One region of the Kitasatospora sp. NPDC059827 genome, then DNA from elsewhere that is predicted to be linked to it. Evidence: riboswitches for the same ligand, from Rfam matches in the RefSeq annotation. Region 1 holds a riboswitch; each other region holds the start of a gene.
What was found. A riboswitch is a leader RNA that binds a small molecule or an ion and turns the genes downstream of it on or off. The one in region 1 is predicted to bind cobalamin.
Positions count from the first base shown of each region.

Region 2: another riboswitch for cobalamin. It lies ahead of ACFV8H_RS25150 (FecCD family ABC transporter permease); the one in region 1 lies ahead of ACFV8H_RS11370 (prenyltransferase/squalene oxidase repeat-containing protein).
Region 3: another riboswitch for cobalamin. It lies ahead of ACFV8H_RS04470 (CoA-acylating methylmalonate-semialdehyde dehydrogenase); the one in region 1 lies ahead of ACFV8H_RS11370 (prenyltransferase/squalene oxidase repeat-containing protein).
Region 4: another riboswitch for cobalamin. It lies ahead of ACFV8H_RS25010 (ribonucleoside-diphosphate reductase subunit alpha); the one in region 1 lies ahead of ACFV8H_RS11370 (prenyltransferase/squalene oxidase repeat-containing protein).

Region 1 is NZ_JBHWIV010000013.1:96,108-101,277, reverse strand. Features, by position in the region: gene ACFV8H_RS11380 (CbiQ family ECF transporter T component) at 1-495, opposite strand, end outside; gene ACFV8H_RS11375 (hypothetical protein) at 500-1,612, opposite strand; gene ACFV8H_RS11370 (prenyltransferase/squalene oxidase repeat-containing protein) at 1,609-3,165, opposite strand; cobalamin riboswitch at 3,328-3,472, opposite strand; gene ACFV8H_RS11365 (flagellar hook-length control protein FliK) at 3,633-4,130, opposite strand; gene ACFV8H_RS11360 (peptidase) at 4,160-5,170, opposite strand, start outside.
Region 2 is NZ_JBHWIV010000043.1:51,498-56,667, reverse strand. Features, by position in the region: gene ACFV8H_RS25165 (CGNR zinc finger domain-containing protein) at 75-662, shown strand; gene sodX (nickel-type superoxide dismutase maturation protease) at 674-1,129, opposite strand; gene sodN (superoxide dismutase, Ni) at 1,306-1,701, shown strand; cobalamin riboswitch at 1,829-1,974, shown strand; gene ACFV8H_RS25150 (FecCD family ABC transporter permease) at 2,070-3,122, shown strand; gene ACFV8H_RS25145 (ABC transporter ATP-binding protein) at 3,119-3,919, shown strand; gene ACFV8H_RS25140 (ABC transporter substrate-binding protein) at 3,963-4,958, shown strand; gene ACFV8H_RS25135 (GNAT family N-acetyltransferase) at 5,075-5,170, shown strand, end outside.
Region 3 is NZ_JBHWIV010000004.1:197,391-202,560, forward strand. Features, by position in the region: gene ACFV8H_RS04460 (short-chain fatty acyl-CoA regulator family protein) at 1-824, shown strand, start outside; gene ACFV8H_RS04465 (hypothetical protein) at 971-1,192, shown strand; cobalamin riboswitch at 1,434-1,625, shown strand; gene ACFV8H_RS04470 (CoA-acylating methylmalonate-semialdehyde dehydrogenase) at 1,822-3,321, shown strand; gene ACFV8H_RS04475 (acyl-CoA dehydrogenase family protein) at 3,327-4,472, shown strand; gene ACFV8H_RS04480 (enoyl-CoA hydratase/isomerase family protein) at 4,472-5,170, shown strand, end outside.
Region 4 is NZ_JBHWIV010000043.1:17,994-23,163, forward strand. Features, by position in the region: gene ACFV8H_RS25005 (ribonucleotide-diphosphate reductase subunit beta) at 1-995, opposite strand, end outside; gene ACFV8H_RS25010 (ribonucleoside-diphosphate reductase subunit alpha) at 995-3,406, opposite strand; cobalamin riboswitch at 3,600-3,732, opposite strand; gene ACFV8H_RS25015 (Fis family transcriptional regulator) at 4,073-5,170, shown strand, end outside.

The DNA of each region.
Region 1 (5,170 bases):
GGCCCGCTTCGGGTTGGCGAGGGTGTTCGCGGCGCCGATGCAGCAGATCAGACAGGCCAGCCGCAGCCCGTCGAAGGCCGCGGAGAGCGTGGCCTCCAGCGAGACCGGGCCGCCGATCCGGATCCCCGCGTACCAGTCGGGGGTGGGGATGTGCGGCAGGGAGAAGAGCAGGTGGTCGTGCGGGGTGATACCGGTGGCGAAGACGCATCGGAAGACCACCCGGATCGCCACCACCGTCAGCGCCAGCCACAGGTAGTAGGTGAACCCGCGGGCCCACGGGGCCTCGCTGCGGCGGGCGGTGACCACGTAGCCGAGCACGGCGAGGACGAGCAGGAGCAGCAAGGGGTTGGTGGTGCGGCTGGCCGCTGTCGCCAGGGCGAGCGCCCAGGCCCACCAGGCCAGCGGGTGAAGGTTGCGCGGGGCGCGCCGGCCCCCCGCGCTCCGCCCGGCGGCACGCCGAGGGGAGCCGGGACGGCGGGTGTCGAACGTGCTCACCGGATCACTCGGCCCGTCGGCGACGGCGTCGGGCGGCCACCACCGTGGCCACGCCCAGCGCCACGACGAGGACCGACCCGAGCACCGCGGGAACCATCGAGCCGGCGTCGTGCGGGGCGTCGGCCACCGGGTCGGCGTCCACCACCCCGCCGGGCACGGCGGGCGCGGACGTCACCCCGGCCGCGGCCACGGCCGTCTGCGGTGTCGGCCCGTCACTCGGGGGCGCGGTCGGCGGGGCGGTGGACACTTCGGCCGGAACCGGCGTGGGCTCGGGCGCGCCCGGCGGGGTGATGCCGTCCGCGGGGGTGTCGGCGGCACCCGTACCCGCTCCCGGGGTCGTGGCGGGCGCGGGCGGACGGGCTCCGCCCGGCCGGGGTGCGGCGGGGGACGGGCCCCGGCCGGTCGCGCCGGAGCCGCTGCCGCCCGTCGTACCCGATCCAGCCGTCGTACCGGATCCGCCCGTCGTACCCGATCCGCCCGTCCCCCCGGAACCGCCCGCTGCTCCGCCGGAGCCGCCCGTCGTGCCCTGGCCCGGGTCTGCCGGCTGCCCGCCGGGGCCGGGGTTGTGGGCCCGGACACTGTCCGGCGAGAAGGTCGGACGCCCCTCGGTGCCCTCCACGTTGGTGCCGCCGAAGATCCACAGGTCGACGCTGCCGGGCTTCGGCTGGTAGAGCATCGCCCCGAGCTGGCTGTAGGACCATTCGTTCTGGCCCGGATCGGCGTGCCAGTACGACCAGTACGCGGTGGCCGGAGGTGTCAGGACGCACTTCTCCTGGTCCGGGGTCGGGAACTGCTTGCCGCCCTGGTAACCGCTGTAGCCGATCCGGCAGATGAAGGCCGGGCCGTCGTGGCCGGTGCCGGTGGTCTTCCAACCCCCTTGGTTCAGCAGGGTGTAGCCGGTGGTGGGCGTGGAGCCGCAGGAGCGCAGCAGCGGGCCGCCCCACTTGCTCAGGTCCACGGCGAGGACGACCCCGGAGGTCGGGGTGCACTGCTCCATCGGCAACGGCGCAGCAGCAGCCGGGACCACGCCCACGGCGAGGCCGCCGAATGCCAGCGCGGAGGTCAGTGCCGCCGCCCCGGACAGCCGGGCGAGCCGCTCCCCGAGTCCCCGGCTCACCGGTGACGCCCCGGAGTGGCCGCGCTGCGGCGACGGGCGACGATGACGGCAGCGGCACCGAGCGCGGTCAGCGCACCGGCACCCGCCGTCAGCGCCAGTGCCTGGGATCCGGTGCTCGCGAGGTGGTCCGAACCGGTCCGCACCGGTACGCCTCCGACCGCATCGGCACCGCCGGACGACGGGGCGTCGATGCCACCGGACGACGGCGGGCCGGTGGTCGGGTCGGGCCCGGTCGTGGTGGGCGAGCCCGTCGGGGTCCCGGCGGACGTGGTCGTCGGGGTGGAGGTGCCGGTCGGCGTGGAGGTGCCGGTCGGGGTGGGCGTACCGGTCGGAGTGGTGGAGGGAGTACCCGTCGGGGTGGCCGTACTCGTCGGGGTGGCCGTACTCGTCGGGGTGGCCGTACTCGTCGGGGTGGGCGTGCCGGTCGGAGTGGTGGACGGCGTCCCGGTCGGCGTCGGCGAGCCGCCGAGGTCGCGGGACAGCGTGCCGAAGGAGATGCCGGTGGCACCGCCGAGCACCTGCGTGGACGCCCGGACGTCCGACCCCCGCTGCCCGGCGGAGGCGACGTTGAACCCGCCGTCACCGTTCTGCTGCCCAGCGAGGAAGTCGAGCGCCTTGGCGATCTGTCCCCCGTAGGCGGCCTTGCGCAGCGTCATGCCCTGGACGGCCAGCGCGGCCGAGTTGGTGGAGTCGCCGGCCGCGCCGGGGAAGCCGCCGTCGGGCAACTGCCGTGCGGCGAGCCAGCCGAGGCCCTTGTCGACCGCCTGGGCGGCCTCGTCCCCGGGGACGAGGGCGAGGGCCATGACGGCCATGGCCGTGCTGTCCACATCCGAGTCACCGGCGGCCGGGATCAGGCTCGGCCAGGACCCGTCCGGGTGCTGGAGGCTCCTCAGGTAGCCGATCGCGGGAGCGGCACCGGTCGGCTCTCCGGCCCGGAGCTGGGCCATGACGGCGAGCGCCTGGGAGAAGACCGAGGTGGCGTAGGTGTAGTTGCCCGGGGCGTCGCAGCCCGTGCTCGCGTCGGCCTTGGTGCACACCATCGCGGCGAGGGCGGCGATCAGGTCGTGGCCGCCGAAGTTCCGCGGGTTGCGGCCGACCGCCTCGGCGAGCAGCGCCTCCTTGCCGATGGACCCGCCGCCGGCGTACTCGGTGCCGATGGCGGTCCAGTCGTTGACGGTGCGCGCGCTCGCGTCCTTGCCCTGCTGGTCCAGGAAGTCGACGATCCTGCGCAGCGCGGCGTCGTCCGTGCCGGTCGCGGCGAGGGCGTAGGCCCCGTCGATGGTCAGGCCGAAGTCGGCGAAGGCCGGGAACCCCTCGTAGTAGTGACCGTCGGTCAGGCGGGACGGGTCGGTGAGGTAGCCACTCCCCTTGGCGGCGTCCGGCTTCCTCCCCGCGGACGGGGTCGGTGTGGCGGTGGGGCCGTCCGCGTCGTGCCGGGCGGTGGTGAGGTCGGTACCGGTCAGGGCCGGGATCGTCGGCCGGGCTGCCGCGCTCTCGGGGTGTCCCAGCAGGACCGTGCCGCAGGCGGCGACCGCGACGGCACCGGCGACCACCAGCGAGGCGAGGTCCCGGTTTCTGTGACGTGTACGACTGCTGCTGACCCTCACGACGACTCCCTGGTCGGTCGACACGGGAGAAACGGCGCAGCCGACGGCCGCCCACGGGGAACACCGGGCCGTCGAGACCACGTCGTAGTCCGCGACGACGCAAGTGCTGTGTGAACACACCCCCGGTCCAGGCATTCCGGCTCACCCACCCTCAGGTGGGTCCACGGTTGCGGGTCAGCGCCGGAGTTGGACCGGCTTCCCCTGAATGCCGAGGGCAAAAAATCGGTTCATCAGACCACGCTGGCCGAAGGAGAGTCAATGAGGCGTCAACGGTGGCCGAGCGGGAGAACCCGGTGCGGGACCGGGGCTGACGCGCGCAGCGGTGGGGGGTCACCGGTGCCCCGGCCCCTCGCAGGAGAGGGGCCGGGGCACCGGTCGGCGTCCGCGGTTCAGGGCGCGATTCAGGGCGCGGTTCAGGGCGCGGTGATGCCCGGCTGGGCGCCGGCGCCGAAGGACCAGCCCTCGACGTCGCCGGGTGCCGGGTTGTAGCTGCCCGCGCCCAGGTTGCTGTACGACCAGGGGCCGCCGTGCTGGGCGTGCCAGTACGACCAGTAGGCGCTGCCGGTCGGGTTGGTGCAGGTCGTCGGCAGGGCGTTGATGGTGCAGACGAAGCCCGGGAAGCGCGGGTGGAAGGAGTACGAGAACCCGGCCCCGGTCAGCGCGGCCAGGCCGTTGGCCGGGTCGCCGGGCGCACAGCCGGTCTGGACGCCGCCGCCGACGGCGGTGAAGTCGACCACGACGGTGACCCCGGTGGTGCCGGTGCAGGCGTCCGCCCGCGCCTGCGGGGCCTGGACGGCGGAGACGCCGAGCAGGCCGGCCGTGAGGGCCGCCGCGGCGGCGATCGACCCGAGCGTACGGCGGACCGGGCGGACCGGGCGGGCCCGGCGGACCGCGGTGAAGGTGTCGGTCATCGGTGAAATCCTCCTGGAGTCGGGCTCGTTCAGCGCGTGGCCGTGGCCGTGGTCGTGTCCGTAACCGTGGCCGGGCAGGCGAGGGTCGGGGCGCCGGGGCGTGCACCGGCGGCGGAGAGCGTGGCCAGCGGAGTGCCCGCGAGGCCGAGGACGGCCTGTGCCGTGGCCCGGGCGCCGTTGCCCGCGTTGAAACCGCTCGCGTCGTAGGCGACGGCACCGCGGACCGCCGGGTCGGCGGAGCAGTCCTGCTGGAACTTGACCAGCCGGCTCCAGCCCTTGAACCCGGCGGCCAGGCGCCCGCCGGAGAACAGCGCCTGGGTGGCCAGGCCGGTGGTGTTGGCGTTGGAGGCGGTCGCCCCCGCGGCCGCGAACCCGCCGTCGCCGTTCTGGTGGGCGGTGAGCCAGCCGAGTCCCGTGTTCGCCTTGGCGGCGCGACCGGTGGCGGCGAGGGCCTGGACGGCGAGCGCGGTGGCGTCGGGGTCGCTGGTGCAGGCGGCCTGGCCGAAGGAGACCGGGAAGCCGCCGTCCGCGCACTGGCTGTTCGCCAGGAAGTCGACCGCCGCCGCCGGGGCGTCACCGGGCGTGCGGTGCAGGGCGATCAGGGCGAGGGACTGGCCGAAGGCGTTGCTGTAGTCGCCCCACTGGGAGCGGTCGGAGAAGCGGCCTCCGGCGGTCTGCAGCGAGCGCAGCCTGGTCGGCAGGTCGACGCCGCCGAAGGCCGTCGGGTCCCCGCCTCGGACCTCGACGGCGAGCAGCAGCTTGGCGGTCGCGCCCGCATAGGCCTCGGTGGTGCCGTCGCCGAGGTAGCCGCTGATGATCTCGGGCTTCGCCAGCCAGGCGGTGGCCTTCGCGGCGGCGTCGTCGGAGCTGCGCGAGGCCGCGAAGGCCAGCACGGCGTCGATGGTCAGGCCCTGGTCGGGGTAGGCGGTCCCGTTGAAGACGGACTCGAAGTGGTCGCCGCCGACGAGCTGGCGGGCCAGCCAGCCGCCCGCGGCGGCGTCGGGGCGGAACGTCGCGGACGAGGTCGGGGCGGCGGGCGC
Region 2 (5,170 bases), on a different contig from region 1:
GGTAATAGGCTGGAAGCGCCCAGCCCGTTACCGGAACCATCCGGGCCCGTTACGCAACCACTGGAAGGACCGCCGTGGAGCTCGCCTCGTACGCCGATCTCGCCGTTCGGCTGGTGAACACCGAGGAACCCGAGCGCGGCACCGACACGCTGACCTCGGTGGACGCCGTGCGCGCCCTCTTCTCCGACTCCTCCCGCGCCGCCGCGCTGGCCGACGAGTCCGACGTGCCCCGGCTGCGGGCGGTGCGGACCAGGCTGCGCGGAGTGTTCGAGGCCGCCGCCGAGGGGGACGAGACCCGGTCCGTCGACCTGCTGAACAGCCTGCTGATGGAGTACCCCGTCAGCCCGCTGGTCTCCGGGCACGACTACCTGGACGACGCCGGCCGGCCGCGCTGGCACCTGCACCTGGCCGACAACTCGCCCACCGCCACCGCGCACTTCAGCGCCGTCGCCTGCATGGGCCTGGCCGTGCACCTCACCGAACTGGGCGCCGACCGGCTCGGCATCTGCCAGGCCGCGCCGTGCCGCAACGCCTACCTGGACACCTCGACCAACCGCTCCCGCCGCTACTGCTCCGACCGCTGCGCGACCCGCGCCAACGTCGCCGCGTACCGGGCCCGCAAGCGGCTGGAGGCCGAGGCCGCGCTGGGCACCGGGCAGTAGCCGGCCGGGGCTCAGAGCTCGTCGACGAAGACCCCGAACCGCCGGGCCAGGCCCGGCACCCGGGCCAGCCGGGGGCCGAGCAGCAACCGCTCCAGCCCGCGGCCCGGCGCCAGCCAGGCGGGGCTCGGCCGCAGCCGCAGCAGCACCCGGCCGAGCACCAGCTCGTCCGGGACCGGGCCGTAGCTGCGGCTGTCGCTGTCCACCGGACGGTTGTCGGACAGCAGCCACCAGCCCTTCGGGCGGCGCTCGGCGGCCCGCTTCACCACCAGCAGGTCCTGCTGGAACGGGTGCCGGAACAGCACCACCGCGCCGGGCCGGATCGGCGCCCCGTAGCGGACCAGCAGCCGGTCGCCCTCGCGCAGGGTCGGGACCATCGACGGGCCCGTCACGTCGACCAGTCCGAACGGCACCGCGCCGCCCTGCCCGCCGCCCTGCCCGCCGCCCTGCGGCTCCGTGCTCCGCGCCATGGCTCCTCCTCCCGGACCGACCGCCCCAGTCTGCCGTACGGACCGTCATCCGTTCGATGTCCGGATTACCCCGGTTCCGGGTCCGTCTTTCGCCCTAGGCCCACCGCCCGGCCGCGAAACCCGGAGGCCGGAAGGGTAATCTCGGGCGCGGGAAGACGATCTAAGGAAGGACTCCCATGTTCTCTCGTCTGTTTGCACCGCGTGCCACTGCTCACGCCCACTGCGACCTGCCGTGCGGTGTCTACGACCCCGCCCAGGCCAAGCTGGAGGCCGAGTCGGTCAAGGCCACCCAGGAGAAGTACCAGGCCAACGAGGACCCGCACTTCCGCGCCCGCGCCATCATCATCAAGGAGCAGCGCGCCGAGGCCGTCAAGCACCACATCTCGGTGCTGTGGAGCGACTACTTCAAGGCCCCGCACTTCGAGAAGTACCCGCAGCTGCACCAGCTGATCAACGACACCCTGAAGGCCGCCTCGGCCGCCAAGGCGTCCACCGACCCGGCCACCGGCCAGGCCCTGCTGGACCTGATCGCCGAGGTCGACAAGATCTTCTGGGAGACCAAGCAGGCCTGAGCCTGACGCGTCGCCACCCGGCCGCCCCCGTCCGCACCGTCGGACGGGGGCGGTCGTGCGTTCCCGGGCCTCCCCGCCCCGGGAACGGACACCGGGAACGCACACCGGCAACGGACCCCGGTAAGGGTTGCCTACCCTGAGTGGCTGTTATGCTGCCAGGGCGTCCGAGGGGGAAGTCCGGTGAGAATCCGGCGCTGACCCGCAACGGTGAGCACGGCCCGCGGTCCCGGGGCCGGGCCAGCCCGATCGCCCCCGGCCGCTGAACTCCCGACAACTCGCCGTGGACTGCGAGGGGAAGGCGCCCGGGCCCGACCCCGGCCGGCGCCCGCCCCGGCACACCCGCGGCCCGAGGCAAGGCACGCCCGCCCGTGAGTGACCCCGTTCGCCGAATACCGACCCTCCCGCTCGCCCTCGGCCTCGCCGCCGCCCTGCTGCTCTCCCTGGTCTGCGGCGTCGCGCTCGGCGCCTCCGGAATCGAACTCCCGGACGTCCTGCGACTGTTGGGCGCCGGGCTGACCGGCGGACGGCTGGACGCGAGCGACGCGGCGGCGTACGCGATCGTCTGGGAGCTGCGGCTGCCGCGCACCCTGCTGGCCGCCGTGGTCGGCGGCGGGCTCGCCGCCACCGGGGTCGCCGTCCAGGCCCTGGTGCGCAACGCCCTCGCCGACCCGTTCGTCCTGGGCATCTCCTCCGGCGCCGCCGTCGGCGCCAACGCCGTCCTGCTGCTCGGCGCCTTCGCCTCGCTCGGGGTGTGGGCGATCTCGGTCTCCGCGTTCGGCTCCGCGCTGCTCGCCATGGTGCTGGTCTACCTCGCCGCCCGCACCGCGTACGGGCTCACCCCGCTGCGGCTGGTGCTCACCGGTACCGCGCTCTCCTACGGCTTCTCCGCCCTGACCACCCTGATGGTCTTCTCCGCCGACCACGCCGAGGCCGCCCGGGACGCCATGATGTGGCTGCTCGGCAGCCTCGGCGGCGCCACCTGGGGCTCGGTGCCGATCGCGGCCGCCACCGTCCTGGCCGGACTGGCCTACCTGGCCTGCGCCGCCGGACGGTTGGACGCGCTCGCGATGGGCGACGAGACCTCCGCCTCGCTCGGCGTCGACCCGGACCGGCTGCGCCGGGAACTGTTCGTGGTCACCGCCGCCGTCACCGGCACCGTGGTCGCCGTCAGCGGGGCGATCGGTTTCGTCGGACTGCTGATGCCGCACCTGGCCCGGATGCTGGTCGGCGCCGGGCACCGCCGGGTGCTGGCGATCGCGCCGCTCGCCGGGGCGCTGCTGCTGGTCTGGGTGGACATCGCCTCCCGCACCCTGCTGGCACCCGCCGAACTGCCCGTCGGGGTGTTCACCGCGGTGCTCGGGGTGCCCGCCTTCCTGCTGATGATGCGCCGCCGCGGCCAGGCCTTCGGAGGCCGGCGATGACGGCCCCGACCCCTTCGACCGGCGCGGAGGACCTGCGCGTCGACGGCGTCTCGGTGGAACTGGCCGGCGCCCGGCTGGTCCACGAGGTGAGCCTGACGGCCGCCGCCGGGCAGGTGATCGGGCTGATCGGCCCGAACGGCAGCGGCAAGTCGACCCTGCTGCGCTGCGTCTACCGGGTGCTGCGCCCGGCCGGCGGGACCGTCCGGCTGGCCGGCGACGACCTGCACGCGCTCACCGCCCGCGACACCGCACGCCGGGTGGCCGCGCTGACCCAGGAGCACCCCGCCGAGTTCGAGTTCACGGTGGCCGAGGTGGTCGCCATGGGCCGGCTGCCGCACCGGCGCGGCCTCGCCGCCGGCCCGACCGCCGGGGACCGGGAGCGCTGCGCCGCCGCGCTGCGCCGGGTCCGGGCCGACCACCTCGCCGAACGCGCCTTCCCGAGCCTGTCCGGCGGCGAGAAGCAGCGGGTGCTGATCGCCCGCGCCCTCGTCCAGGAACCGCGCCTGCTGGTGCTGGACGAGCCCACCAACCACCTCGACATCGCCCACCAGTTGGAGGTGCTGGCGCTCGCCCGCGAGGCCGGGCCGACGGTGCTCACCGCCCTGCACGACCTCAACCTGGCGGCGGGCCACTGCGACCGGCTGTACGTGCTGGAGGCCGGCCGGATCGTCGCCGCCGGCGAGCCCCACGAGGTGCTCCGCCCCGAACTGCTGGCCGAGGTGTTCGGCGTCCGGGCCACCCCCGTCCGCCACCCCGGGACCGGCGCCCTCCAACTGCTGTTCGACCGTCTCGCCTGACCCCCGCGAATCCCCGGGACCGTTCCGATCCGAAGGAACCCGTATGCGCACCAAGGCCGTTGCCGCCACCGCCCTGCTCACCCTCGGGCTGACCGCCTGCGGCGCCGAGATCGCCCCCCGCCCCGGCGCCGCCACCGCCTCCGGCCACTACCCGGTGACCGTGACGAACTGCGGCGAGCGGCTCACCTTCGCGCAGAAGCCCGCCCGGGTGGTGACCAACGACGTCAACATCACCGAACTGATGCTCTCCCTCGGCCTCGCCGACCGGATGGCCGGCTACGTGATGCCCGACGACAAGGGGCAGGTCGACAAGGTGGCCTGGAAGGACGGCTACCGGCAGACCAACTGGCTCTCCAAGAAGGTGCTCACCAAGGAGATCGCCCTGGACGCCAAGGCCGACCTGGTGTTCGCCGGCTGGCACTACGGCTTCGACGAGGGCAGCGGGGTCACCCCGCAGGCGTTCAAGGCGCTCGGCGTGGACTCCTACGTGCTCAGCGAGTCCTGCCGCAGCGGCAAGGGCTCCGAGCGCGGGGTGATGGACCCGCTGGAGGCGCTCTACACCGACCTGGCCAACCTGGGCGCGATCTTCGACGTCGAGGACCGCGCCGACAAGCTGATCGCCGAGTCCAGGGCCACCATCGCCGCCGTACCGCAGCCGGAGCGCCGCCCGTCCGTCTTCCTGTACGACAGCGGGCAGGACAAGCCGTACACCGCCGGGAAGTTCGCCGCCGCGAACGAGATCATCGCGAAGGCCGGCGGGACCAACGTCATGGGCGACCTCGCGGACACCTGGGTCACCGCCGGCTGGGAGAGCGTGGTGCAGCGCGACCCCGAGGTGATCGTGATCAACAACTACGCGACCCCGGGCGCCGAGGAGAAGCGGGCGTTCCTCAAATCCTTCCCGCCGCTGGCGAACGTCGCCGCGATCAGGAACGACCGGATCTTCGTCATGGACTACGTCGACCTGGTCGAGAGCCCGCGCAACCCGGCCGCGATCAGCACCCTGGCCGGGTTCCTGCGCACCGTCCCGGCCCGCTGACCGGTCCACCGGCCGGGGCGCCGGGCAGGGCGCCGGTCCGCGCGGACCGGCGCGACCGACGATCGGACCCCGCTCCGGCCCTGGGCCCGGGCGGGCCCGCGCAGTAGGCTCGCGGCATGATCCGCACCGCCGTCGTCACCGACGTTCCCGTCGTCCTGGCCATGATCCGTGAGCTCGCGGAGTACGAGAAGGCCCCCCAGGAGGCGGTGGCC
Region 3 (5,170 bases), on a different contig from region 1:
TCGCCTCCGGCGGGGAGCAGCTGCACCGGTACGAGCCGCGGACCCGGACCCTGCGGCTGTCGGACCGGCTGCGCCCCGGCCAGCAGGCCTTCCGGCTGGCCACCCAGCTCGGCTACCTGGAACACGACGCGCTGCTCTCCGAACTCGCTGCCCAGGACAGCCCCGAAGGCTCGGCCGCGCACTCGCTCACCCGGATCGGCCTGGCCAACTACTTCGCCGCCGCCCTCGTCCTGCCCTACGCCGCGTTCCACGCCGAGGCCGAGTCCGCCCGCTACGACATCGAGCACCTCGCCGACCACTTCGGCGTCGGCTACGAGACGGTCTGCCACCGCCTCAGCACCTGCCAGCGCCCCGGTCTGCGCGGGGTGCCGTTCTCCTTCGTCCGGGTCGACCGGGCCGGGAACGTCTCCAAGCGGCAGTCCGCCACGCCCTTCCACTTCTCCCGCACCGGCGGCACCTGCCCGCTGTGGAACGTCTACGACGCCTTCGCCGCCCCGGGCCGGGTCCACGTCCAGGTCGCCGCCATGCCGGACGGGCGCCGCTACCTGTGGACGGCCCGGGCCGTCACCCGCTCGCCCGGTGGCTGGGGCCGACCCGGCAAGACCTTCGCGATCGGCCTCGGCTGCGAACTCCGGCACGCGGGACGGCTGGTGTACTCCGCGGGCCTGGACCTGGCCGACGAGGCCGCCGCCACCCCGATCGGCCTGGGCTGCAAGGTCTGCGAACGCCCGGCCTGCGCCCAGCGCTCGGCCCCGGCGATCGGCCGCCCGCTGGCCGTCGACGAGCACACCAGCACCTTCGTCCCGTACCCGGCGTCCTCCTGAGCGGTGCCGCACGGGGCGAGGAAGCCCCCGGAGGGCCGTCGGACGAGTACAACCACCTTTCCTGCCAGCGGGTTTGGCGGTATCGATCGGAGGGCATCGCCTGCCCGGAAGCCCCGTGTGCCACGGGCGGAAGTGAGGTGGGACGGATGGCCGGCGACGAGACGCCACAGCCCTTCGCGACGTTCTGCGGCAACTGCAACTGCGGTTGCCCCCAGGTGTTCCTGGACCGGGAGGCCCCGGCGGACCGGCGGGTGAGGATCACCGACGACTTCGGTCAGCAGATCCGGATGAGCGAGGACCAGTTCCGCGACCTGGTGCGCCAGGCCAAGGAGGGACTGCTGGACCTCTCGGCGGCTTCGGCCGGCTGACCGCGATCGAACGGCCCCCGGGGGCGGCGGTCCGATGACCCGCCGCCGGTCCGGCGAAGGGCCGTGGTCGCGGCCCGGGACTCGCCGATCGGTGTCGGGGGCATGGACACCTCGCTCTACGGGAACGCGTGGCCGACCTTGCGCTGTGGCTCGACCACCACCGGCCCGTCCTGGCCCTGTGACCCGTCGCGGCCCTGTGACCGTTCGGGCCCGCGCCGCGCGGCGGTGGGTCTGGACTTACTAGGACGTCCAACTATATGGTCGACGGCAGGTCCGCGGTGTCAGGGAAGCCGGTGTGAGTCCGGCACGGTCCCGCCACTGTGACCGGGGAGTTCGTCCTCGCAGATGACGGCCACTGGCAGCCAGCCGGGAAGGCCAGGGGGCGGGCGTGGATCCGGGAGTCAGGATACCGGCCGCGGATGATCCGTGTTTTCCACGAGGATGGAGACGACACGCATGACTCCGGGCCGCTGTTCCCGCTCCGCTGCCGTGCTGCCGACCGTCGGGGCCCATCGCCCCTGACGGTTCGTCACTTAACGCCTGCCGCAAGGGCGTACGACCGTACGTCCGATGCCGCGGCGTGCTCTCTCCATTCCTCCTCTCCCCACCCGTGACGAGAGAAGGAACCGATGGTCCGCGAACTGACCCACTTCATCGGCGGCAAGCGCGTCGCCGGGACGTCCGGCCGCTACGGCGACGTCTTCGACCCCAACACCGGCCGGGTGCAGGCCCGGGTGCCGCTGGCCGACTGGGCCGAGGTCGAGGCGGTGATCGCCGACGCCGCCCAGGCCCAGCCCGCGTGGGCGGCCTGGAACCCGCAGCGGCGGGCGCGGGTGCTGCTGCGCTTCCTGCAACTGGTCGAGCAGGAGAAGGAGGAACTGGCCCGGCTGCTCTCCGCCGAGCACGGCAAGACCGTGGCCGACGCCCACGGTGACCTCCAACGCGGCCTGGAGGTGGTGGAGTTCGCCGCCGGGATCCCGCACCTGTTGAAGGGCGAGTTCACCGACAACGCCGGCACCGGCATCGACGTCTACTCGATGCGCCAGCCGCTCGGCGTGGTCGCCGGTATCACGCCGTTCAACTTCCCGGCGATGATCCCGCTGTGGAAGGCCGCGCCCGCGCTGGCCTGCGGCAACTCCTTCGTTCTCAAGCCCTCCGAGCGGGACCCGTCGGTGCCGCTGCGGCTGGCCGAGCTGTTTCTGGAGGCCGGGCTGCCGCCGGGCGTGCTCAACGTGGTCAACGGTGGCAAGGAGGCGGTGGACACCCTGCTGGAGGACGAGCGGGTGCAGGCCGTCGGCTTCGTCGGCTCCACTCCGATCGCCCAGTACGTCTATGCGACGGCGGCCGCCCACGGGAAGCGGGCGCAGTGCTTCGGTGGCGCGAAGAACCACATGATCGTGATGCCGGACGCGGACCTCGACCAGGCCGCCGACGCGCTGATCGGCGCCGGCTACGGCTCGGCGGGGGAGCGCTGCATGGCGATCTCGGTGGCCGTCCCGGTGGGGGAGGAGACCGCGGACGCGCTGGTGGCCAAGCTGGTCGAGCGGATCGCCGCGCTCAAGGTCGGCCGCTCGGACGATCCGGCGGCTGACTTCGGCCCGCTGGTCGGCGCCGACGCGCTGGAGCGGGTCCGCGGGTACCTCGACCTCGGGGTCCGGGAGGGCGCCGAACTCGTCGTCGACGGGCGGGACTTCCGGCTGGAGGGCCACGAGGGCGGTTACTTCCTCGGCGCCTCGCTGTTCGACCGGGTGACCCCGGAGATGCGCGTCCACCGGGAGGAGATCTTCGGCCCGGTGCTCACCGTGGTCCGCGCCGCCGACTACGAGGAGGCGCTGCGGCTGCCCAGCGAGCACGAGTTCGGCAACGGCGTGGCCATCTACACCCGGGACGGCGACACCGCCCGGGACTTCGCCCGCCGGGTGAACACCGGCATGGTCGGTGTCAACGTGCCGATCCCGGTGCCGATCGCCTACCACACCTTCGGCGGCTGGAAGCGCTCCGCCTTCGGCGACCTCAACCAGCACGGTCCGGACTCGATCCGCTTCTACACCCGCACCCGCACCGTCACCTCGCGCTGGCCCTCCGGGGTCAAGGAGGGCGCGAGCTTCACCATGCCGACGATGGGGTGAACGCCGTGCACACCAGTGAACTGACGGAGGATCAGGTCGCGATCGCCGAGGCCGTCGGAGCCTTCGCCGCCGAGTGCCTGGCCCCGCACGCGGTCGAGTGGGACCGGACCAAGCACTTCCCGGTGGACGTGCTGCGCAAGGCCGCCGACCTCGGCCTCGCCGGGGTCTACGTCCGGGAGGACGTCGGCGGCTCCCAACTCTCCCGGCTCGACGGCGTGGTGGCCTTCGAGGCACTGGCGGGCGGCTGCCCGTCCGTTGCCGCCTACCTGTCCATCCACAACATGGTCGGCTGGATGGTCGACCGCTACGGCAGCGAGGACCAGCGCCACCGCTGGCTGCCCGCGCTCTGCACCGCCGAGGACCTGGGCAGCTACTGCCTCACCGAACCCGGCGCCGGCTCCGACGCCGCCGCGCTCGCCACCCGGGCGGTGCGCGACGGCGACCACTGGGTGCTGGACGGCGTCAAGCAGTTCATCTCCGGCGCGGGCGCGGCCCGGGTGTACGTGGTGATGGCGCGCACCGGCGGCCCGGGCGCCGCCGGGGTGTCCGCCTTCGTGGTGGAGCGGGACGACCCCGGGCTCTCCTTCGGCCCCGACGAGCGGAAGATGGGCTGGAACGCCCAGCCCACCCGCCAGGTCGTCCTGGACGGCGTCCGGCTGCCCGCCGACCGCCTGCTCGGCGGCGAGGGCGAGGGCTTCCGGATCGCCATGGCCGGCCTGAACGGCGGCCGGCTCGGCATCGCCGCCTGCTCGCTCGGCGGTGCCCAGAGCGCCCTGGAACGCACCACCGTCCACCTCGCCGACCGGGAGGCCTTCGGCGCCCGGCTGCTGCACACCCAGGCGCTGCAGTTCCGGCTCGCCGACATGGCCACCGAGTTGGAGGCCGCCCGGGCGCTGCTCTGGCGGGCCGCCGCGGCTCTGGACCGGGGCGACCGGCGGGCACCGCAGCTGTGCGCGATGGCCAAGCGGCACGCCACCGACACCGGCTTCGAGGTGGCCAACCAGGCGCTCCAACTCCACGGCGGCTACGGCTACCTGGCCGAGTACGGCATCGAGAAGATCGTCCGCGACCTGCGGGTGCACCAGATCCTGGAAGGGACCAACGAGATCATGCGCGTCATCGTCGCCCGCGGTCTGATCGGAGCCGCCTGATGAGTGCCGAGGAGGTCCTGGTCCACCGCGAGGGCCGGGCCGGGCTGATCGTCCTCAACCGCCCCAAGGCGCTCAACGCCCTCACCCACGGCATGGTCCGGCGCATCGCGCGCGCCCTGGACGACTGGGAGCACGACCCGGCCGTGGCCACCGTGGTGATCACCGGCGCCGGCGAGCGCGGGCTCTGCGCGGGCGGCGACATCGTGGCCATCCACCGCGCCGCCTCCGGCGGGGATCAGGGCGCCGCCGAGGAGTTCTGGCGCGACGAGTACCACCTCAACGCCCGGATCGCCCGCTACCCCAAGCCCTACGTGGCCGTGATGGACGGCATCGTGATGGGCGGCGGAGTCGGCGTCTCCGCCCACGGCAGCGTCCGGATCGTCACCGAACGCACCAGGATCGCCCTGCCGGAGACCGGGATCGGCTTCGTCCCCGACGTCGGCGGCACCTACCTGCTCGCCCTCGCCCCCGGCGAACTCGGCACCCACCTGGCCCTGACGGCCGGCTCCGTCGGCGCCGCGGACGCCCTGCTCTGCGGGCTCGCCGACCACCACGTCCCCGCCGAACGCCTCCCGGCGCTGCTGGACGACCTGGCCGAACGACCCGTGCACGACGCCCTGGAACGGCACGTCGCCGCCGCGCCGCCCGGTCCGCTGGCCGGGCAGCGGGGTTGGATCGACCGCTGCTACGCGGCCGGT
Region 4 (5,170 bases), on a different contig from region 1:
ACCGAGCCCTCGACCGCGACCTGATACGCCGACACGCGGCGCTCGAAGAAGTTGGTCAGCTCCTGGACGTTCTGGAGCTCCATGAAGCCGAACGGGTTGGTCGACCCGTACCGGATCGGCATCCCGAGCCGTGCGAGGCGCTGGTCCGCGACGGCCTGGAGGTACTCGCGCATCGAGGCGGTGTTCATGCCGGGCAGGCCGTCGCCGCACAGGTCCTGGGCGAACTGGAGCTCGGCCTCGACGGCCTCCTCCAGCATCTCGGTGACCTGCTTGGCCATCTCGTCGTCGAAGAGGTCGGGCTCCTCCTCGCGGACGGTGTCGACCACGGAGAACGCGAAGTCCATGTGCATGGACTCGTCGCGGAACACCCAGTTGGTGCCGGTGGCCAGGCCGTGCAGTAGACCGCGCGACCGGAACCAGTACACGTACGCGAAGGCGCCGTAGAAGAACAGGCCCTCGACGCAGGCCGCGAAGCAGATCAGGTTCAGGAGGAACGCGCGGCGGTCCTCCTTGGTCTGCAGCGAGTCGATGTGGTCGACCGCGTTCATGTACTTGAAGCAGAACTGGGCCTTCTGGTGGATGGAGGGGATGTTCTCCACCGCGGCGAAGGCCGCGTTGCGGTCCTCCGGATCCGGAAGGTAGGTGTCCAGCAGCGTCAGGTAGAACTGGACGTGCACGGCCTCCTCGAACAGCTGGCGCGACAGGTAGAGCCGCGCCTCCGGGGAGTTGATGTGCTTGTAGAGGCTCAGCACCACGTTGTTCGCGACGATCGAGTCACCGGTCGCGAAGAACGCCACCAGGCGGCCGATCATGTGGCGCTCGCCCTCACTCAGCTTCGCCAGGTCGGCGACGTCCGAGTGCAGGTCCACCTCCTCGACGGTCCAGGTGTTCTTGATCGCGTCGCGGTACCGGTCGTAGAACGACGGGTAGCGCATCGGGCGCAGGGTCAGCTCGAAGCCGGGGTCGAGCAGCATCTTCTGGCGATCGTCGGACATTACTGGCAGGCCTCGCAGGACTCGGGGTTCTCCAGGGAGCAGGCCAGTGCGGCCTCTTCCTCGGGGGTGAGGGTCGGGGTGTTCACCGGCACCGGCGTACCAGCGGCGGTGCGGGCGGCACCCGAGGCGGCCTGGGCGATCCGGGTCGCGGGGCGCGAGCGCAGGTAGTAGGTGGTCTTGAGACCGACCTTCCACGCGTAGGCGTACATCGAGCTGAGCTTGCCGATGGTCGGCGCCGCCATGAACAGGTTCAGCGACTGGCTCTGGTCCAGGTACGGCATGCGGGCCGCGGCCAGGTCGATCAGGGCGCGCTGCGGCAGCTCCCACGCGGTGCGGTACAGCGACCGGACCTGCTCCGGCAGCCAACCGAGCTCCTGGACGGAGCCGTTGGCGTCGCGCAGGGCGTCGCGGGTCTGCTGGTCCCAGACGCCGAGCTCCTTGAGCTCGCGCACCAGGTACGGGTTGACCTGGAGGAACTCGCCCGAGAGGGTCTCGCGCTTGAACAGGTTGGACACCTGCGGCTCGATGCACTCGTAGACGCCGGCGATGGAGGCGATGGTCGCGGTCGGGGCGATCGCGAGCAGCAGCGAGTTGCGCAGGCCGGTCTCGGCGATGCGGGCGCGCAGCGCCGTCCAGCGGTCGGTCCACTCCGGGGCGGCGCTCGGGAAGTGGTCGATGTGCAGTTCGCCGCGGGCGGCGCGGGTCTCGCCGTAGGCCTCGTGGCGGCCGAGCTGCTCGGCCAGGTCGGCGGAGCGCTCGTAGGCGGTGAGCATGATGCGCTCGGCGATCAGCGTGGACAGCCGGGCGGCCTCGGCGGAGTCGAAGTCGATCCGCAGCTTGAAGAAGACGTCCTGGAGGCCCATCACGCCGAGGCCGACCGGCCGCCAGCGGGAGTTGGAGGTGCCGGCCTCGGTGGTCGGGTAGAAGTTGATGTCCACCACGCGGTCGAGGAAGGTCACGGCGGTGCGGACGGTGGCGTCGAGGCGCTCCCAGTCCATGGCGCCGAGCAGGTCCTCGACGGACGCGCCCTCGGCCACGTGCGCGCCGAGGTTGACCGAGCCCAGGTTGCAGACGGCGGTCTCGGAGTCGTCCGTGACCTCCAGGATCTCGGTGCACAGGTTGGAGGAGTGCACCGTGCGGCCGGGCAGCGCGGTCTGGTTGGCGGCGCGGTTGGAGGCGTCCTTGAAGGTCATCCAGCCGTTGCCGGTCTGCGCGAGGGTGCGCATCATGCGGGCGTAGAGGGTCTGCGCCGGGATGGTGCGGACGGCCTTGCCGGCCAGCTCGGCCTTGAGGTAGGCCTCGTCGAAGTCGGCGCCCCACAGGTCGACCAGCTCGGGGACGTCGGCGGGGGAGAACAGCGACCAGTCGGCGTTGGCGTTCACGCGGCGCATGAACTCGTCCGGGATCCAGTGGGCCAGGTTGAGGTTGTGCGTGCGGCGCGCCTCCTCACCGGTGTTGTCGCGGAGCTCCAGGAACTCCTCGATGTCGGCGTGCCAGGTCTCCAGGTAGACGCAGGCCGCGCCCTTGCGGCGGCCGCCCTGGTTGACGGCGGCGACCGAGGAGTCGAGGGTGCGCAGGAACGGGACGATGCCGTTGGACTTGCCGTTGGTGCCGCGGATCAGGCTGCCGCGCGAGCGGATGCGCGAGTAGGACAGGCCGATGCCGCCGGCGTGCTTGGAGAGGCGGGCGATCTGCGCGTAGCGGTTGTAGATCGAGTCCAGGTTGTCCAGCGGCGAGTCCAGCAGGTAGCAGCTGGACATCTGCGGGTGCCGGGTGCCGGAGTTGAAGAGCGTCGGCGAGGAGGTCAGGTACTCCAGGCGGCTCATCAGGCCGTACAGCTCGGACACCTCGCGCACCGACTGCTCGGAGTCGCCGACCGCCAGGCCGCAGGCGACGCGGAGCAGGAAGTGCTGCGGGGTCTCGATCACCTTGCGGGTGATCGGGTGGCGCAGCAGGTAGCGGGACTGGACGGTGCGCAGGCCGAAGTACTCGAAGCGGTCGTCGCCCTTGGCGTCGACGAGCGCGTTCAGGGCGTCGGCGTGCTTGGCGACGAAGGCCGCGGTGGTGTCGCCGATCAGGCCCTCGGCGTGGCCGACGGCGATCGAGGCGGAGAAGGAGGTCGAGCCCTGGCTGTTCGCCTCGTCGACGATCTCCAGGGCGAGCAGGCGGGCGGCCAGCTTCGAGTACTGGGGGTCCTCGGCGATCATCGACGCGGCGGCGTCCACGGCCAGACCGCGCAGCTCGGCGAAGTCCGAGCCGGCGTGGCGGCCGCGCAGCGCGGCGGCGGCGACATGGCCGGGGTCGACCTCGGTGAGGTCGGCGCTGCGGTCGGTGAGCAGCCGCAGGAGAGCACCGCCGGGGTCGGAGACCGTCGGGTCGGTGAAGGCGGTACCGGAGCCCTGGGCGGGCAGGGTGACTGAGGCAGCGGTGGTCAAGGCGCTCTCTCCTGGCGGCGATCGTGCGGCGGTGATCGGGGTCACCCGGGCCGATCTGGGCAGGGGAGCACGGCGCGAACGCAAAAAGCGTCGCGCGAGGTGTCTCCCCGGCCCGCCCGCGAGGCCCGGAGGGGTGGTGCTGGTGCTTGGCGCGGCCTCTGCGGGAGGGCCGTGGCGCACGCTGTTCGGCAGGTACTCGGACTCGCGGTACGGCTGCTGGAGCCGCCCGCACACCGCTGCGGGGCAGTCCCGGATTCCCACCGGGTTCCCCTGCATCGACAGCAGAAGCGAGCATACATGTAGTGGTGTCTCCTCGATGCGACACCACATGTAGTACGGCGTGGTGTGTTGTCGCGATGACGGGTTGTGCCCGGGCCGGTGGCGGTTCGTGGGCGTCCGAGGCCCGGAACCACGCTCCGGACGTGTCGCGGCCGCCCGCCGGACACCCCGGATCCGGGTGCCGGACACCCGGGCCCGGCGCGTCGGGCGTCCTGGTTTCGATACGGAACGGTCACCGGGCCGAGGGACGGTGCGGGTGATGCCCTACGATCTGGGCGCATGAGCGACGGAACTGGTGTACCTGGGCACGGGCCGCAGGGGACGCCTCCCGCCGGGCCGGGGGGCGCACAGAATCAGCAGCCGGTGGGGCCGGGTCCGGTGCCGCCGCCGGGCGGTGGTTTCGGCCCGCCGCCGGCCTCGTACGGACCGGTGGCGCCGGCGGCGCAGCCGTTCTCCCAGCCCGTCCCGCCGGTGCCCCAGCCGGCGCCCCAGCCGGTTCAGCCGCCGGCTGCGCAGCCGCAGTGGCAGCAGGCCCCGCAGCAGCCGGGTCCCCCGCAGCAGCCGGGTCCCCCGCAGCAGGCGGTTCCCGCACAGCAGCCGGTCGCGCCGCAGCGGCCGGTGCCGCCGCAGCGCGTCGAGCCGGACTGGGCGGCGCTGGCGGACCGCAACGAGGCCGACGGCAGGCGCAAGCGCCGGGTGAGGATCATCGGCGGCGCGGTGGCCGTCGTCCTGGTGGGTGGTCTGGCCGCGGGCGGCGTGCTGCTGTTCGGCAAGAAGGACGACCCGGCCAAGCCCGGTGGCGGTGCGGTCGCGTCCGCGTCCGTCTCGGGCAAGCCGACCCCCGGCCCGTCGAACGGCGGCCCGTCGACCCCCGGACCGTCGAACGGCGGTGCGACCGCGGGAGGGCAGCCGGACGACCCGTCGAAGCCGATCTGGGAGGTCGCCACCGACCCGGCGCCGCAGGACGCGGGGGCGCTGTTCTCCGCGCTGCAGGTGACGGTCAACGGCGTGTCCTGGAACCGGACCGTGGTCGCGCTGGACCAGCCCTGCTGGGACGGCAACTCCACCACCGGCGGGCTCGGCAAGGTCCTCGGCGACCAGGGCTGCCAGAAGGTGCTCCGGGCGACGTACGTCTCCGGCGACAGCGCGGTGACCGTCGGCGTCGCGGTCTTCGACCACAGGATCCAGGCCGAGACGGCGATGAAGAACTACGCCGGGCAGCTCAAGGGCCTGCCCGCGCCGGGCGCCCCGGCGTTCTGCGCCAACCCCGGCTGCACCGGCACGCACAGCAGCCTGGGCCGGTACGCCTACTTCACCGTCGAGGGCTCGGCGAAGGGCGGCAACGCCCCTGACGCCGCCGCGACCGCGGCGTCCGCCGGGTTCGCCGAGCACGTGAAGGGCCAGCTGCTCCAGCGGGCCAAGGCGGCGGGCTCGGCCACGCCGGGCTCGCAGGGCACTCCG